DNA from 3 places in the Kitasatospora sp. NPDC088160 genome. Region 2 is predicted to be linked to each of the others. Evidence: riboswitches for the same ligand, from Rfam matches in the RefSeq annotation. Region 2 holds a riboswitch; each other region holds the start of a gene.
The links. Region 2 has a riboswitch for cobalamin ahead of metE (5-methyltetrahydropteroyltriglutamate--homocysteine S-methyltransferase). Riboswitches for the same ligand answer to the same signal wherever they lie in the genome.

Region 1 (5,495 bases), on a different contig from region 2:
TCCGGCGTCGCCCACCATCTCCCGCCAGCCCTGTCCGACGGCGGCCTCGACGCTCACCCGGGCCCGTACGTCCAGGGGCAGAACATGGTCCTGGTAGTCCTGGGGCTGGGCGGCGAACCACTCCCGGCAGGGCATCGACACCACCCGCACCGCGAGTCCCCCGGCCGCCAGCAGGGTGCGGGCCTCCAGGGCGAGGTGCACCTCGGAGCCCGTCGCGATGAGGATGACGTCCGGCGTCGCGCCGCCCGGAGCCTCGGCCAGGACGTACCCGCCCCGAGCCGCTTCCCGTGCGGGGGCGAACTCGCCGCTGTCGCGGTCGAGGACAGGCAGGTTCTGGCGACTGAGGACCAGTCCGGCCGGGCGGTCGCGGTGTTCGAGGATGGTGCGCCAGCACGCGGTGGTTTCGTTGGCGTCGGCTGGGCGCACGACGTCCAGACCGGGGATGGCACGCAGTGCGGCCAGGTGTTCGACGGGCTGGTGGGTGGGGCCGTCCTCGCCCAGGCCGATGGAGTCGTGGGTCCAGACGTACGTGACCGGAAGTCGCATCAGGGCGGCCAGCCGGACGGCGGGGCGCATGTAGTCGGAGAAGGTCAGGAACGTGCCGCCGTAGGGGCGGGTCAGGCCCTGCAGGGCGATGCCGTTGAGGATCGCGCCCATGGCGTGTTCACGGATGCCGAAGTGCAGGGTGCGCCCGTAGGGGCCGCCCTTCCAGTTCTTTGTCTGGCGGTCGGTGGGGACGAAGGACGGCTGGCCGACCATGGTGGTGATGTTGCTGCCGGCCAGGTCGGCGGAGCCGCCCCACAGCTCGGGCAGGACCGGGGCCAGTGCGGTGAGGACCTCGCCCGAGGCGGCGCGGGTGGCCATGCCCTTGGCGTCGGGGGGAAAGGTCGGCAGGACGTCCGCCCAACCGTCGGGCAGCCGCTGCTCCCGCAGTCGGTCCAGCAGGACGGCGCGCTCGGGGTTCGCCGTGCGCCAGGCCGCGAACCTCTCGTCCCACTCGGCGTGCACCTGCCGGCCGCGGTCGGCGGCCTCGCGTGTGCGGCCCAGGACGTCCTCCTCGACGATGAAGTGCTCTTCGGGGTCGAAGCCCAGCAGCCGCTTGGTGGCGGCGACCTCGTCCTCGCCCAGCGCGGATCCGTGGGCCTTGCCGCTGTCCTGCTTGGTCGGGGCGGGCCAGCCGATCACGGTGCGCAGCATGATCAGCGAAGGGCGGCCGGTCTCCTGCCGGGCGGCGCGGGTGGCCGCCAGGAGCACGTCGACGTCCTCGACGTAGCGGCCGGTGCGCGTCCAGTCCACGGTCTGCACGTGCCAGCCGTAGGCGGCGTAGCGGGCCGGGACGTCCTCGCTGAAGGAGATGTCGGTGTCGTCCTCGATGGAGATGTGGTTGGAGTCGTAGAAGACGATGAGGTCGCCGAGTTCCTGGTGCCCTGCCAGGGAGGCGGCCTCGCCGGTGACGCCCTCCATCATGTCTCCGTCGGAGGCGATCACGTAGACGTGATGGTCGAAGGGGCTGGTGCCCGCTTCGGCGTCCGGGTCGAGGAGACCACGTTCGCGGCGGGCGGCCATCGCCATGCCCACCGCGCTGGCCAGGCCCTGGCCCAGCGGGCCGGTGGTGATCTCCACGCCGGGGGTGTGCCGGTGTTCGGGGTGCCCGGGGGTGGCGGAGCCCCAGGTCCGGTAAGCCTGCAGGTCCGAGAGTTCCAGGCCGTAGCCGGCCAGGTAGAGCTGGATGTAGAGGGTCAGGCTGGAGTGGCCGCAGGAGAGCACGAAGCGGTCCCGTCCCAGCCACCGGTCGTCGCCGGGGTCGTGGCGCATGACGTTCTGGAACAGCAGGTACGCCAGTGGGGCCAGGCTCATCGCGGTGCCCGGATGGCCGTTGCCGACCTTCTGCACCGCGTCGGCGGCCAGCAGCCGCACGGTGTCCACCGCCCGCGCGTCGACCTCGTCCCACCCTGTCCGCCCTGCCACCGGATCCGCGAGGGATTCGTCGCGCCGCGCGGTAGCGTCGTTCTGGTCGTTCGCCATGCCGTTGCTCCTTCGTCTCGGCTTGTCGTCCATCGTTCCTCCGGCACTGGGCGGGCACGACCGCCGGGCCGTCGCCCGCGTGATTGCTGGTGATGTACGAACTATCCCCAGGGGTGGCGCTCTGTCCGGCACGACACACCCTTTCGGTGAGCCGCTCCGCCTCGTCGCTTGCCCCCGAAGTGGGGGAACACACCCCTGACCACCCGTCGCAGGTCCGCGGGAGGGCGTGCGCGGGCCCCCCTTCGACGGCCCGGTGCCTCCGCCGCCGAGCAGGGTCGGTGACGGCGTGCTCGATCCGCTCGACGCCGACGACCAGCCGCGTCTCCGCCCGCCGGCCGAGTGGCGGCGCCCTACTTCCCCGTCACGTGCCCGGACGAGGTCCTGGACCACCACCTGCGGCACTACGCCGTCGAGTTCAGGAACTGGATCGTCGCCGCCCGCACCTGAGACCCCCGACCGGGCCCCGTGGCCGATCCCTCCCGCAACCCCAGGAACGGTCCAGACGACCATCCCACGGGCTGGCCAGCACCGACCTGACCACGCCTGATACCTTGCCATCGCCGTGGTGTACGGGAAACCGGTCTGAGTCCGGTGCGGCCCTCGCCACTGTTGCCGCGGAGTTCCGCGGCCCTCGCTGACCGGCTTTTCCAGCGGTCAGGGCCACTGGGCGGGTTGGAAGAGCCGTCCGGGAAGGTCGGCCGCGGCGCGTTGATGCGGAAGCCAGGAGACCGGCCACGGCGCTACATGTTCCACGAGGGTTTTGGAGAACACGTGCCCAGCGGTCTGCCGTATCCGTTCCGTTCCATATGTTCCGTACGTCCCACAGGTCCGATACGTGTCGGCCGGGCGGTCGCGGCCTTCCTGTTCATCGGCATGCTCGGAGCTTGCACGGGCGCCCCCGCGCCCACCACGTCCGGCGGGACGACCGGAACTGCCGCGCCGGTCAGCGTCGACAATTGCGGGTCCACCGTGACGGTCGGCGCGCCGCCCGACCGGCTGGTGACGCTCAACGAGGGTGCCACCGAGGTGGCCCTGGCCCTCGGCCTGCAGTCCCGCATGGCCGGTACCGCCTACCTCGACGATTCCATCCCGGAGAAGTGGAAGGCGGCCTACGACTCCGTCCCGGTGCTCTCCAAGGACTACCCGACGAAGGAGAAGCTCCTCGCGGCCCGTCCCGACTTCCTGTACGCCTCCTACTCCAGCGCGTTCACCGACAAGGTCGCGGGCACCCGGGGGGAACTGCGCGGCCAGGGCATCCCGTCGTACCTGTCCCCGTTCGGCTGCTCGGACAAGAGCCAGGTGCCGCCGACGACCTGGCAGGCGGTGTGGGGCGAACTGAACGACGTCGCCAAGGTCTTCGGTGTCACGGAGCGGGCCGCCGCGATCCAGCAGCAACAGGAGCAGCAGCTGGCCGAGTTCACGGCGACGGCCGCGGGCAAGGGCTTGAAGGTCCTGTGGTACGACTCGGACACCAAGGCGCCGTTCGTCGGGGCCGGCCACGGCGGACCTCAACTCGTTCTCAATGCCGTGGGCGCCCGCAACGTCTTCGGGGACCTGTCCGGTGGCTGGCAGAACGTGAGCTGGGAGAAGGTCGTCGCGGCGGACCCGGACGCCATCGTGGTCGCGGACGCCGGCTGGGACACGGCCCAGTCCAAGATCGACTACTTGGAGAACGACCCGGTGCTGAGCAAGCTCACCGCCGTGCAGCGCAAGGCTTTCGTGGTGGTGCCGTTCTCGGAGTCGACTCCCGGCGTGCTGCTCGCCGACGGTGCCGCCCGGGTGTCCGCGGGACTGGGCCGACTGCACCCGGGTTCATGACCGCGCCCCACCCCGCCGTCGCGCGGCCCCCTGGTCCGGGCCGCGCGACGGCGGCCCTGGCCATCGGTGCGGCCCTGCTCCTGGCCACCGTGCTCCTCGGCCTCGCCGTGGGCTCGCAACACGAGCCGGTCCGGACGGTGATCGACGTCGTGGTGCGCCGTCTCGGGCTGGGCAACCCGCACGTCACGCTGCTGGACGACCAGATCGTCTGGCAGTTGCGGCTGCCCCGCGTTCTGGGAGCGGCTGCCACCGGCGCAGGCCTCGCGGTCTGCGGCGCGGTGTTGCAGACGCTGACCGGGAACGACCTGGCCGATCCCTTCCTGCTCGGGATCTCGGACGGAGCCGCCGCCGGCGCGGTCACCGTGATCGTCCTCGGCGTCGGCGTGTCCGGCGCCGTGGGCACCGGCGCGGTGTCCACGGCGGCCTTCGCCGGTGCCCTGCTAGCCGCCGTCGTCGTCCTGGCACTGGCCGGCGCGCGCACCCGGTCGCTACCGACCACCCGGACCGTGCTCGCCGGCATCGCGGTGGGACAGATGTGCGGGGCCTACACCTCGTTCGTCGTGCTGGTCCTCGGGGACCGCAACGCGGCGCGCGGTGTCATGGAGTGGACGCTGGGCTCGGTCGCCGGCGTGCGGTGGCCCACCGCCGTCTTCCTGACCGCGGTCGCGCTGGCCGGTGTCACGGTCCTGGCCTCCTCGGCCCGCGACCTGGACGCCTTCGCGTTCGGCGAGACCGCCGCCCGCTCCCTCGGCGTCCACGTCGAGCGCACCCGTTGGGTCCTCGTCGCCACCGCCGCGCTGGTAACCGCGTGCCTGGTCGCCCACACCGGCGTCATCGGGTTCCTCGGCCTGGTCGTACCGCATGTCGTCCGTCTCGTCTGCGGCCCGCGCCACGCCCTCCTGCTGCCCGTGTCGGCACTGGTGGGCGCTTCCCTCCTGGTGGGCAGCGACATCGTGGCGCGCTCGGTCCTCCCCGACCGGGAGATCCCCGTCGGCGTCATCACGGCCGGGCTCGGAGCGCCCTTCTTCGCCTGGCTGCTGTGGCGCCAGGGGCGGGCCGACGGGAGGGGGCAGTGACGGTGACGCCCCCCGCCGAGCTGCGCACGGAGGGACTTCGTGTGAGCATCGGCGGAGCCACGCTGCTGGACGCGGTCTCGCTCGCGTTCGCCCCCGGCCGGATCACGGGCCTGCTCGGACCCAACGGCGCCGGGAAGACCACCTTGCTGCGCGCGGTCGCCGGACTGACCCGGCCGAGCGAGGGTCGGGTCCTCCTGGACGGAGAGGATCTCCACGCACTCACGGCCCGCCGACGAGCACGACAGGTGGCCTTCATGGAGCAGCAGGCGGACACCCGGCTGTCGCTGCCGGTCCGTCAGGTCATCGATCTCGGCCGCACGCCGCACCGCAGCCGCTGGCCCGTGCCGGCGAACTCCGCCACCGACGCCCACGAGCGGTCCGTGTTCGCCGCGGCCGTGGCCGCAGCCGACGTCGGCCACCTGCTCGACCGGTCCTGGCCGACGCTGTCGGGTGGCGAGCGGCAGCGGGTCCAGCTCGCGCGGGCACTGGTGCAGGAGCCCGGCGTGCTCCTGCTCGACGAGCCCACCAACCACCTCGACCTACGCCACCAACTCGGCTTCCTCGGCACCGTACGCG
Region 2 (5,495 bases):
TCGACCCGACCGCCGCCGAGGAGGTGCTCGCGGCCATCACCCGTCTGGTCCACGACCTCGGCGTCACCGTCCTGCTCGCCGAACACCGCCTGGAGCGGGTCGTCCAGTACGCCGACCGCGTCGCCTACCTGCCCGGCGACGGCACGGTCGTGCACGGGCCGCCCGCCGAGGTCTTCCGGCGCACCGCGATCGCGCCGCCGGTCGTCGACCTCGGGCGGCTGGCCGGGTGGCGGCCGCTGCCGCTCTCCGTCCGGGACGCCCGGCGCGCCGCCGCCCCGCTGCGGGAGCGGCTGAACGACGTGCCCGTTCCTCCGCCGCGCCGGGCAGCGGTGGCGGGGGAACGGGTGCTGGACGCCCGAGGGGTGGTCGTCCGGTACGGGCAGGTGACCGCCGTCCGGGAGATCGGGCTGGGTCTGCGGGCCGGCGAGGTCACGGCGCTGATGGGGCGCAACGGCTCGGGCAAGTCCTCGCTCCTGTGGGCCCTCCAGGGCTCAGGCCCGCGACAGGGTGGCAGCGTGCAGGTCCTCGGAGCCGACAGCGGGCCGGCCATGGACCCCAAGCGGCTCTCCGCGGCCAGGGCCCGACAGCTCGTCGGGCTCGTCCCGCAGACCCCGACCGACCTGCTGTACCTGGAGACGGTCGCCCAGGAACTCGCCCAGAGCGACCTGGAGGCCCACCGCGCAGCCGGCCCGACCGTCGCCGGCCCGACCACAGCCGGCCCGACCGCGAGGCAGATCCTCGACCGGCTCGCCCCCGGGATCCCCGACGGCACCCACCCCCGGGACCTCTCCGAGGGCCAGAAGCTGGCCCTGGTCCTGGCGATCCAACTGGCCGCCGCGCCACGGGTGGTGCTGCTGGACGAACCCACCCGAGGGCTCGACTACCACGGGAAGGAAGCGCTCACCGGCATCGTGGACGCCCTCGCCGCCGAAGGCCGCACGGTCGTCGTCTCCACCCACGACGTCGAGTTCGTCGCCGCCGCCGCCGACCGGGTGGTGGTGATGGCCGAGGGCGAGATCGTCGCCGACGGCCCCACCGCCGAGGTCATCGTCGCCTCGCCCACCTTCGCCCCCCAGACCGCCAAGATCCTCGCCCCGCTGCCCTACCTGACCACCCGACAGGTCGCCGCCGCCCTCGCGCCCGCGCAGGCCGCCCGGTGAGTGCCGTCCGGATCCCCGGCCGGGCCCGCGTCGTCGCGGCCCTGGCCGCCTTCATCGGCCTGGTCGCCTTCACCTGGCCGTTCGTCGTCGCCCCCGGAAAGTTCGGCTCCTCCTACGCCCCGCCGCTGATCTTCGGCGCCCTGCTGGTCCTGGTGCTCGCCGTCGTCATCGCGGAGATCGCGGCCGGCGGCATCGACGCCAAGGCCCTCGCCATGCTCGGCGTCCTGTCGGCCGTCAACGCCGGGCTGCGCCCGCTCGGCGCCGGCACCGCCGGAGTGGAGACGGTCTTCTTCGTCCTCGTCCTGGCCGGCCGGGTCTTCGGCCCGGGCTTCGGCTTCACCCTCGGCTGCACCTCGCTGTTCGCCTCCGCGCTGCTCACCGGCGGCGTCGGCCCCTGGATGCCGTACCAGATGTTCGGCTGCGCGTTCGTCGGCATGCTCGCCGGGCTCCTGCCGAGAACCCGGCGGCGGCGCTGGGAGGTCCCGATGCTGGCCGCGTACGGGGCGTTCTCCGGGTACCTCTTCGGCTTCCTCCTCAACCTCTCCTTCTGGCCGTTCTCCACCGACCCGAACAGTTCCATCGCCTACCTGCCGGGGCTGCCCTTCACCGAGCAGTGGCACCGCTACCTGCTCTTCGACCTCGCCACCTCGCTCGGCTGGGACACCGGCCGTGCCGTCACCACCTTCACCGCCGTGCTCGTCGTCGGCCCGGCCGTCCTCACCGTCTTCCGCCGCGCGGCCCGCCGCGCCAACTTCGAGCCCATGGTGCGCTTCGAGGCCCCGGACGGTCGACGAGTCACCGCGAACGACACCGCGAACGGCTCCGCCATCGGCTCCGCGAGCGGCGAGGGAGTCTCACCATGCGGACGGCTTCCGTGAATTCCGCGTCGGCCCCGGCGGTTTGCCCCTAAGCTGGCGACGCAGCTGGTTCGTCCTGCCCGCCAGGCAGGACGTCGCAAGAGGGAACCCGGTGGGAATCCGGGACTGCCCCGCAGCGGTGAGTGGGAACGACCGCCGTCATACGCACTGGACCCGGGACGGGTCTGGGAAGCGATGGCCAGTAGGTACCGGACGCCAACAGGCCCGGTGCGCCCACGAGTCCGAAGACCTGCCCGTTGCCCGCCCGCGGACCGTTCCGCGTGCGGATATCCCGGTGACCTCGTGGGCGGGTCGGCGACCATACCAGGCGGGTCCGGCACGCGCATCGACGTGAGCCGCCGCCCGGTTCGTCATCCCTTCGCGCTCTCGTCCCGTCCCCGGGTACTTGAGGAGCCAGACTCGCGAAGGAGAGTCCCTTGACCACGAAGTCCGCAGCCGCGGCAACCAGGGCCACCGTGTACGGCTACCCCCGGCAGGGCCAGGGCCGGGAGCTGAAGAAGGCCATCGAGGGCTACTGGAAGGGCACGGTCACCGCCGACGCCCTGCGGGAGACGGCGGTCGGCCTGCGCCGGGAGAACTGGGCGCAGCTCGCCCAGGCCGGGGCCTCGGAAGTGCCCACCGGCGACTTCTCGCTCTACGACCACGTACTGGACACCACGGTCGCCGTCGGCGCGATCCCGGCCCGCCACCGGGCGGCCGTCGAGGCGGACGCGCTGGACGGCTACTTCGCCATGGCGCGCGGCACCCAGGAGGTCGCGCCGCTGGAGATGACCAAGTGGTTCGACACCAACTACCACTACCTGGTGCCCGAACTCGGCCCGGACACCGTCTTCACCGCGAACCCGGCCAAGGCCGTCGGGGAGTTTCGGGAGGCGCTGGCGCTCGGCCACACCGCACGCCCCGTGCTGGTCGGCCCCCTCACCTACCTGCTGCTCGCCAAGCCCGCCCCCGGTGTCGCCGAGGACTTCCAGCCGATCACCCTGCTGGACCGGCTGCTGCCCGTCTACGCGCAGCTGCTGGCGGACCTGAAGGCGGCCGGCGCCGAGTGGGTGCAGCTGGACGAGCCCGCGCTGGTGCAGGACCGCACCCCGGCCGAGCTGAACGCCGCCGCCCGCGCCTACCGTGAGCTGGGCGGCCTTGCGGACCGTCCGAAGCTGCTGGTCGCGAGCTACTTCGACCGCCTGGGTGAGGCCCTGCCGGTGCTGGCCAAGGCCCCGGTCGAGGGCCTGGCGCTGGACTTCACGGGGCCCGCCGCGGCGAACCTGGACGATCTGGCCGCCGTCGGCGGGCTGCCCGGCAAGCGGCTGGTCGCCGGGGTGGTCGACGGGCGCAACATCTGGATCAACGACCTGGAGAAGTCGCTGGCCACCCTGGCGACCCTGCTGGGCCTCGCCGAGCGGGTCGACGTCGCGCCGTCCTGCTCCCTCCTGCACGTGCCGTTGGACGCCGCCGCCGAACGCGACGTCGACCCGCAGATCCTGCGCTGGCTCGCCTTCGCCAAGCAGAAGGCCAGGGAGGTGGCGCTGCTGGCCCGGGGCCTGCGCGAGGGCACGGGGGCGATCGCCGCCGACCTGGCCGCCAACCGCGCCGACCTCGCCTCGCGCGCCAACTCGCCGATCACCCACGACCCGGCGGTGCGCGCCCGTACCGCCGCCGTCACCGCCGACGACGCCCGCCGCGCCCAGGCCTACCCGCAGCGGGCCGAGGCCCAGCGCGCCCGGCTCGGCCTGCCACTGCTGCCGACCACCACCATCGGCTCGTTCCCGCAGACCTCCGAACTGCGGGTCGCGCGGGCCGATCTCACGGCGGGCCGGATCGACGCCCCGGCCTACCGCGAGCGCATCGAGGCGGAGGTCCGGGAGGTCATCGCCTTCCAGGAGAAGGCCGGACTGGACGTCCTGGTGCACGGCGAGCCCGAGCGCAACGACATGGTCCAGTACTTCGCCGAACAGCTCACCGGCTACCTCGCCACCCGGCACGGCTGGGTGCAGTCCTACGGCACCCGGTACGTGCGCCCGCCGGTCCTGGCCGGGGACATCTCCCGCCCGCACCCGATGACCGTCGACTGGTTCGGCTACGCGCAGGGCCTGACCGACCGCCCGGTCAAGGGCATGCTCACCGGCCCCGTCACGATGCTCGCCTGGTCCTTCGTCCGCGACGACCAGCCGCTCGGCGACACCGCCCGCCAGGTCGCCCTCGCCCTGCGCGACGAGGTCACCGACCTGGAGGCCGCCGGCGCGGCCGTCGTCCAGGTCGACGAGCCGGCCCTGCGCGAGACCCTGCCGCTGCGCGCCGCCGACCGCCCGGCGTACCTGGCGTGGGCGACCGAGTCCTTCCGCCTCGCCACCTCCGGGGTGCGGGCCGACACCCAGGTCCACACCCACATGTGCTACGCCGAGTTCGGCGCGATCATGACGGCGATCGACGAACTCGACGCGGACGTCATCTCGCTGGAGGCCACCCGCTCGCACATGGAGGTCGCCGGCGAACTCGCCGGGGCCGGCTACCCGCGCGAGGTCGGCCCGGGCGTCTGGGACATCCACTCCCCGCGCGTCCCGAGCACCGACGAGGCCATCGCCCTGCTGCGCGCGGGCCTCGCGGCCATCCCCGCCGAGCGGCTCTGGGTCAACCCCGACTGCGGCCTGAAGACCCGCGGCTGGACGGAGACCCGCGCCTCGCTCGACAGCCTCGTCGGCGCCGCCCGCCACCTGCGCGCGGAGCTCGCCGGCTGACCCCCCGGTGACGCGACCCGGCCGGGCCCCGCACGCCGTGCGGCGCCCGGCCGGGTCGGCCCGGGACCGTCCCCGGGCCGGGCCGCAACGGCGGCCCGGCCCGTTTCACCCGGACCCGGGAAGCCCGAGGTTCTGGTAGATCTCCGTCGTCACCGTGGAGAAGTTCATGGTCATGAAATGCAGCCCGGGAACTCCCTCGGAGAGCAGGCGCCGGCACATTCCGGTGGCCTGATCGATACCGATCGACCGGACGGCCTTCGGGTTGTCCTGGTGCTTCAGCATGCTTTCGGAGAGATCATCGGGAATGGCGGCAGTGGTCAGCGTCGGAATCCTCCGAAGCGACCGGATACTGGTCACCGGCATGATCTCCGGAATGACCGGAACGGTGCAGCCGGCCGATTCCAGTCGATCCCGGAAACGGAGGTAGCTGTCCACGTCGAAGAACATCTGGGTGATGGCGTAGTCGGCTCCCGCCCGGCACTTCTCGATGAAGTGCCTGATCTCGGAATCCCAGTCGGGGGACCTCGGGTGCAGGTCCGGGAACGCGGCCACGCCGACGCAGAAGTCGCCGGACTCCTTGATCAGCCGCACCAGGTCGGCGGCGTACTCCACTCCGTCGGGGTGGCGGTGCCAGGTGCCCAGCGGATCGCCCGGCGGGTCGCCGCGCAGCGCCAGGATGTTGCGAACTCCCTGGTCAGCGTAGTGGCCGAGGATGTTCCGCAGTT
Region 3 (5,495 bases), on a different contig from region 2:
TGGGTCTTCCGCGGCACCCCGGTGCTGGTGCAGCTGGTGTTCTGGAACTTCCTCGGCCTGATCTGGGCCAAGCTGTCGATCGGCGTCCCGTGGGGGCCGGAGTTCTGGTCCGCGGACACCAACGTCCTGATCCCGACCTTCGTCGCCGCCCTGCTGGGCCTCGGCCTCAACGAGGCCGCCTACATGGCGGAGATCGTCCGCGGCGGCATCCAGTCGGTGGACGAGGGCCAGACCGAGGCCGCCCACGCGCTCGGCATGAGCCGGTTCCAGACCATGCGCCGGATCGTCCTGCCCCAGGCCATGCGGGTGATCATCCCGCCGACCGGCAACGAGACCATCTCGATGCTCAAGACCACCTCGCTGGTCAGCGTGATCTCCCTGGAGGAGATCTTCCGGGCCGGTCAGGTCATCTACTCCCGGAACTACCAGAACATCCCGCTGCTGATCGTGGTCAGCCTCTGGTACCTGTTCTTCACCTCGCTGCTGACCATCGGCCAGTACTACATCGAGCGCTACTACGCCCGCGGCTCCAACCGGACCCTCCCGCCCACCCCGTTGCAGCGGCTGCGGGGCCTGTTCGCCGGGAAGCCCGCCCCGAAGACCGGCGCCGACGTCGTCCCGGGGCTCGAGGGAGGTGGTCACGTATGACCGACCTGAGCAAGACCCCGGCCGCCGCCACCGGACAGCCGATGGTGCGCGCCGAGGGCGTCCACAAGTCCTACGGCTCCGTGCACGTGCTCAAGGGCATCGACCTGGAGGTCAAGCAGGGCGAGGTGTTCTGCCTGATCGGCCCCTCCGGCTCCGGCAAGTCGACCTTCCTGCGGTGCATCAACCACCTGGAGAAGATCAACGGCGGACGCCTCTGGGTGGACGGCGAACTGGTCGGCTACCAGCAGAAGGGCGACAAGCTCTACGAGCTCAAGGACCGCGAGGTCGCCGTCAAGCGGCGCGACATCGGCATGGTCTTCCAGCGCTTCAACCTGTTCCCGCACATGACGGCCGTCGAGAACGTCATGGAGGCCCCGGTCCAGGTCAAGGGCGAGAGCAAGGCCGCCGCCCGGGAGCGGGCGATGGTCCTGCTGGAGCGGGTCGGCCTCGCCGACAAGGCGAAGAACTACCCCTCCCAGCTCTCCGGCGGCCAGCAGCAGCGCGTCGCGATCGCCCGCGCGCTGGCCATGAAGCCCAAGCTGATGCTGTTCGACGAGCCCACCTCGGCGCTCGACCCCGAACTGGTCGGCGACGTCCTCGACGTCATGCGCGGCCTCGCCGAGGAGGGCATGACCATGGTGGTCGTCACCCACGAGATGGGCTTCGCCCGCGAGGTCGGCGACGCGCTGGTGTTCATGGACGGCGGCGTGGTGGTCGAGTCCGGCAACCCCCGCGAGGTGCTCACCGACCCCCGGCACGAGCGCACCCGCGCCTTCCTCTCCAAGGTGCTGTAGAACCGTACCGACCGGCGCCCGGCAGGCTGCTCCTGCCGGGCGCCGACGTTTTCCCCACCCAGGTAATAGGCTGGACGCAATCAGCCCGTTACCGACCTTCTGGAAGGACCTCCGTGGAGCTCGCCTCGTACGCCGATCTCGCCGTTCGGCTGGTGAACACCGAGGAGCCCGGGCGCGGCACCGACACGCTGACGTCCGTGGACGCGGTGCGCGGCCTGTTCTCCGACTCCTCACGGGCCGCCGCACAGGCCGACGAGTCCGACCTGCCCCGGCTGCGGGCGGTGCGGACCAGGCTGCGCGGGGTCTTCGAGGCCGCCGCCGAGGGCGACGAGATCCGGGGCGTCGACCTGCTGAACAGCCTGCTGATGGAGTACCCGGTCAGCCCGCTGGTCTCCGGGCACGACTACCTGGACGACGCCGGCCGGCCGCGCTGGCACCTGCACCTGGCCGACAACTCGCCCACCGCCACCGCGCACTTCAGCGCGGTCGCCTGCATGGGCCTGGCCGTCCACCTGACCGAGCTGGGCGCCGACCGGCTCGGCATCTGCCAGGCCGCGCCCTGCCGCAACGCCTACCTGGACACCTCGACCAACCGCTCCCGCCGCTACTGCTCGGACCGCTGCGCGACCCGCGCCAACGTCGCCGCGTACCGGGCCCGCAAGCGCCAGGAGGCCGAGGCCGCGGCACTCGGCGCCGCCGGCTAGGTCCTGTCCGGGCCGGGCCCAGGGGGTCAGAGCTCGTCCGCCCAGACGCCCAGGCGGCGGGCCAGACCCGGCACCCGGGCCAGCCGGGTGCCCAGCAGCAGCCGCTCCAGCCGCCGCCCCGGCGCCAGCCAGGCCGGGCGCGGGCGCAGCCGCAGCAGCACCCGGCCGAGCACCAGCTCGTCCGGGACCGGGCCGTAGCTGCGGCTGTCGCTGTCCACCGGCCGGTTGTCGGACAGCAGCCACCAGCCCCTCGGACGCCGCTCGGCGGCCCGCTTCACCACCAGCAGGTCCTGCTGGAAGGGGTGCCGGAAGAGCACCACCGCGCCGGGCCGGATCGGCGCGCCGTAGCGCACCAGCAACTGGTCGCCCTCGCGCAGGGTCGGGACCATCGACGGGCCCGCCACGTCGACCAGCCCGAACGGCACCGCGCCGCCGCCCCGGCCCCGGGGTTCCGTGCCCATCGGTTCCGCGTCCGCCGGTTCCGTGCTCCGCGCCACGACTCCTCCTCCCGGACCGCCCGGTCCCAGTCTGCCGTACGGACCGTCACCCCGTTCGATCCGTTCGATGTCCGGATTACCCCGGTTCCGGGTCCGCCTTTTGCCCTAGGCCCACCGCCCGATCGCGAAACCCCGGGTGCGGAAGGGTAATCTCGGGCGCGGGAAGACGATCTAAGGAAGGACTCCCATGTTCTCTCGTCTGTTTGCACCGCGCGCCACCGCCCACGCCCACTGTGACCTGCCCTGCGGCGTGTACGACCCGGCGCAGGCCCGGATCGAGGCCGAGTCGGTCAAGGGCACCCAGGAGAAGTACCAGGCCAACGAGGACCCGGCTTTCCGCACCCGCGCCCTGATCATCAAGGAGCAGCGTGCCGAGGCCGTCAAGCACCACATCTCGGTGCTGTGGAGCGACTACTTCAAGGCCCCGCACTTCGAGAAGTACCCGCAGCTGCACCAGCTGATCAACGACACCCTGAAGGCCGCCTCGGCCGCCAAGGCGTCCACCGACCCCGCCACCGGCCAGGCCCTGCTGGACCTGATCGCCGAGGTCGACAAGATCTTCTGGGAGACCAAGCAGGCCTGAGCCTGACGCGTCGCCACCCGACCGCCCCCGTCCGCGAGCCCGGACGGGGGCGGTCGTGCGTTCACGCCCCATCCGAGCCCGGTAAGGGTTGCCTAGCCTGAGTGGCTGTTATGCTGCCAGGGCGTCCGAGGGGGAAGTCCGGTGTGAATCCGGCGCTGACCCGCAACGGTGAGCACGGCCCCGGGGCCGCGCCAGCCCGATCGCCCCCGGCCGCTGAACTCCCGACAACTCGCCGTGGACTGCGAGGGGATGGCGCCCGGGCCCGCGCCCGACCGGTGCCGCCCCCGCGCACCCGCGGCCCGAGGCAAGGCGCACCGTGAGCAGCACCGCAGCCGCGGGCAGTGGCGCAACGAGCCCGCCCGCCCGCCGAATACCCGCCCTCCCGCTCGCCGTCGGCCTGGCCGCCGCCCTGCTGCTCTCGCTGCTCTGCGGCGTGGCGCTGGGCGCCTCCGGGATCGGCCTGCCCCGCGCCCTGCGGCTGCTGGCCGCCGGGCTGACGGGCGGACGGCTGGAGGCGGACGAGGCCGCCGCCTACGCGATCGTCTGGGAGATCCGGCTGCCGCGCGCCGTGCTGGCCTCGGTGGTCGGCGCCGGGCTGGCCGCCACCGGGGTCGCCGTCCAGGCCCTGGTGCGCAACGCGCTGGCCGACCCGTTCGTGCTCGGCATCTCCTCCGGCGCGGCCGTCGGCGCCAACGCCGTGCTGCTGCTCGGCGCCTTCGCCTCGCTCGGGGTGTGGGCGATCTCGGCCTCCGCGTTCGGCTCCGCGCTGGTCGCCATGGTTCTGGTCTACCTCGCGGCGCGCACGGCCTACGGGCTCACCCCGCTGCGGCTGGTGCTCACCGGCACCGCGCTCTCCTACGGCTTCTCCGCCGTCACCGCGCTGATGGTCTTCGCGGCCGCCCGAGGCGAGGCCGCCCGGGACGCCATGATGTGGCTGCTCGGCAGCCTCGGCGGCGCCACCTGGGGCTCGGTGCCGATCGCCGCCGCCACCGTGCTGGCCGGCCTGGCGTACCTGGCCTGCGCCGCCGGCCGGCTGGACGCGCTCGCCATGGGCGACGAGACGGCCGCCTCGCTGGGCGTGGACCCGGACCGGCTGCGCCGCGAGCTGTTCGTGGTGACCGCCGCCGTCACCGGCACGGTGGTGGCCGTCAGCGGGGCGATCGGCTTCGTCGGGCTGATGGTGCCGCACCTGGCCCGGATGCTGGTCGGCGCCGGGCACCGCCGGGTGCTGCTGGTCGCGCCGCTCGCCGGGGCGCTGCTGCTGGTCTGGGTGGACATCGTCTCGCGCACCCTGCTGGCGCCCGCCGAACTGCCGGTCGGGGTGGTCACCGCGGTGCTCGGGGTGCCCTGTTTCCTGCTGCTGATGCGCCGTCGCGGCTATTCCTTCGGAGGCCGCTGATGGATCTCGCCCTGGACTCCGTCTCGGTCGAGCTGGCCGGCGCCCGGCTGGTCCACGACGTCGCCCTGGACGCCGCCGCCGGGCAGGTGGTCGGACTGGTCGGGCCCAACGGCAGCGGCAAGTCGACGCTGCTGCGCTGCGTCTACCGGGCGCTGCGGCCGGCCGCCGGGGCCGTCCGGCTGGACGGCGCGGACCTGCACGCGCTGACCGCGCGCGAGGCCGCCCGGCGGGTGGCCGCACTCCCCCAGGAGCACTCCGCCGAGTTCGACTTCACGGTGGCCGAGGTGGTCGCCATGGGCCGGTTGCCGCACCGGCGCGGGCTGGGCGGCCCGGGTGCGGACGACCACGCGCGCTGCACGGAGGCGCTGCGCAAGGTCGGCGCCGAACAGTTGGCCGGGCGGGGCTTCCTGAGCCTGTCCGGCGGCGAGAAGCAGCGGGTGCTGATCGCCCGCGCGCTGGTCCAGGAGCCCCGGCTGCTGGTGCTGGACGAGCCCACCAACCACCTGGACATCGGCCACCAGTTGGACGTGCTGGCGCTGGTCCGGGAGGCCGGCCCGACGGTGCTCACCGCGCTGCACGACCTCAACCTGGCGGCCGGCCACTGCGACCTGCTGTACGTGCTGCGGGCCGGCCGGATCGTCGCCTCGGGGCCGCCCGCCGAGGTGCTCCGACCCGCCCTGCTGGCCGAGGTGTTCGGCGTCCGGGCCACCCCCGTCCGGCACCCGGTGACCGGCGCCGTCCAACTGCTCTTCGACCGGATCTGACCCACCCCCCGAAGGAACCCCCGTGCGCACCAAGGCCGTTGCCATCACCGCCCTGCTCACCCTCGGGCTCACCGCCTGCGGCGCCGAGATCGCCCCGAGCGGCGAC

Region 1: another riboswitch for cobalamin. It lies ahead of ACIOGZ_RS26820 (ABC transporter substrate-binding protein); the one in region 2 lies ahead of metE (5-methyltetrahydropteroyltriglutamate--homocysteine S-methyltransferase).
Region 3: another riboswitch for cobalamin. It lies ahead of ACIOGZ_RS31550 (FecCD family ABC transporter permease); the one in region 2 lies ahead of metE (5-methyltetrahydropteroyltriglutamate--homocysteine S-methyltransferase).

What each region holds. Positions count from the first base shown of each region.
Region 1 covers NZ_JBIUSS010000018.1:126,966-132,460, reverse strand. Annotated here, with positions in the region: gene tkt (transketolase) at 1-2,025, opposite strand, end outside; cobalamin riboswitch at 2,572-2,777, shown strand; gene ACIOGZ_RS26820 (ABC transporter substrate-binding protein) at 2,995-3,843, shown strand; gene ACIOGZ_RS26815 (iron chelate uptake ABC transporter family permease subunit) at 3,840-4,919, shown strand; gene ACIOGZ_RS26810 (ABC transporter ATP-binding protein) at 4,961-5,495, shown strand, end outside.
Region 2 covers NZ_JBIUSS010000016.1:134,691-140,185, forward strand. Annotated here, with positions in the region: gene ACIOGZ_RS24915 (ATP-binding cassette domain-containing protein) at 1-1,160, shown strand, start outside; gene ACIOGZ_RS24920 (ECF transporter S component) at 1,157-2,038, shown strand; cobalamin riboswitch at 2,068-2,290, shown strand; gene metE (5-methyltetrahydropteroyltriglutamate--homocysteine S-methyltransferase) at 2,455-4,770, shown strand; gene metF (methylenetetrahydrofolate reductase [NAD(P)H]) at 4,876-5,495, opposite strand, start outside.
Region 3 covers NZ_JBIUSS010000023.1:110,213-115,707, forward strand. Annotated here, with positions in the region: gene ACIOGZ_RS31525 (amino acid ABC transporter permease) at 1-648, shown strand, start outside; gene ACIOGZ_RS31530 (amino acid ABC transporter ATP-binding protein) at 645-1,442, shown strand; gene ACIOGZ_RS31535 (CGNR zinc finger domain-containing protein) at 1,556-2,146, shown strand; gene sodX (nickel-type superoxide dismutase maturation protease) at 2,173-2,607, opposite strand; gene sodN (superoxide dismutase, Ni) at 2,831-3,226, shown strand; cobalamin riboswitch at 3,315-3,453, shown strand; gene ACIOGZ_RS31550 (FecCD family ABC transporter permease) at 3,543-4,625, shown strand; gene ACIOGZ_RS31555 (ABC transporter ATP-binding protein) at 4,625-5,389, shown strand; gene ACIOGZ_RS31560 (ABC transporter substrate-binding protein) at 5,412-5,495, shown strand, end outside.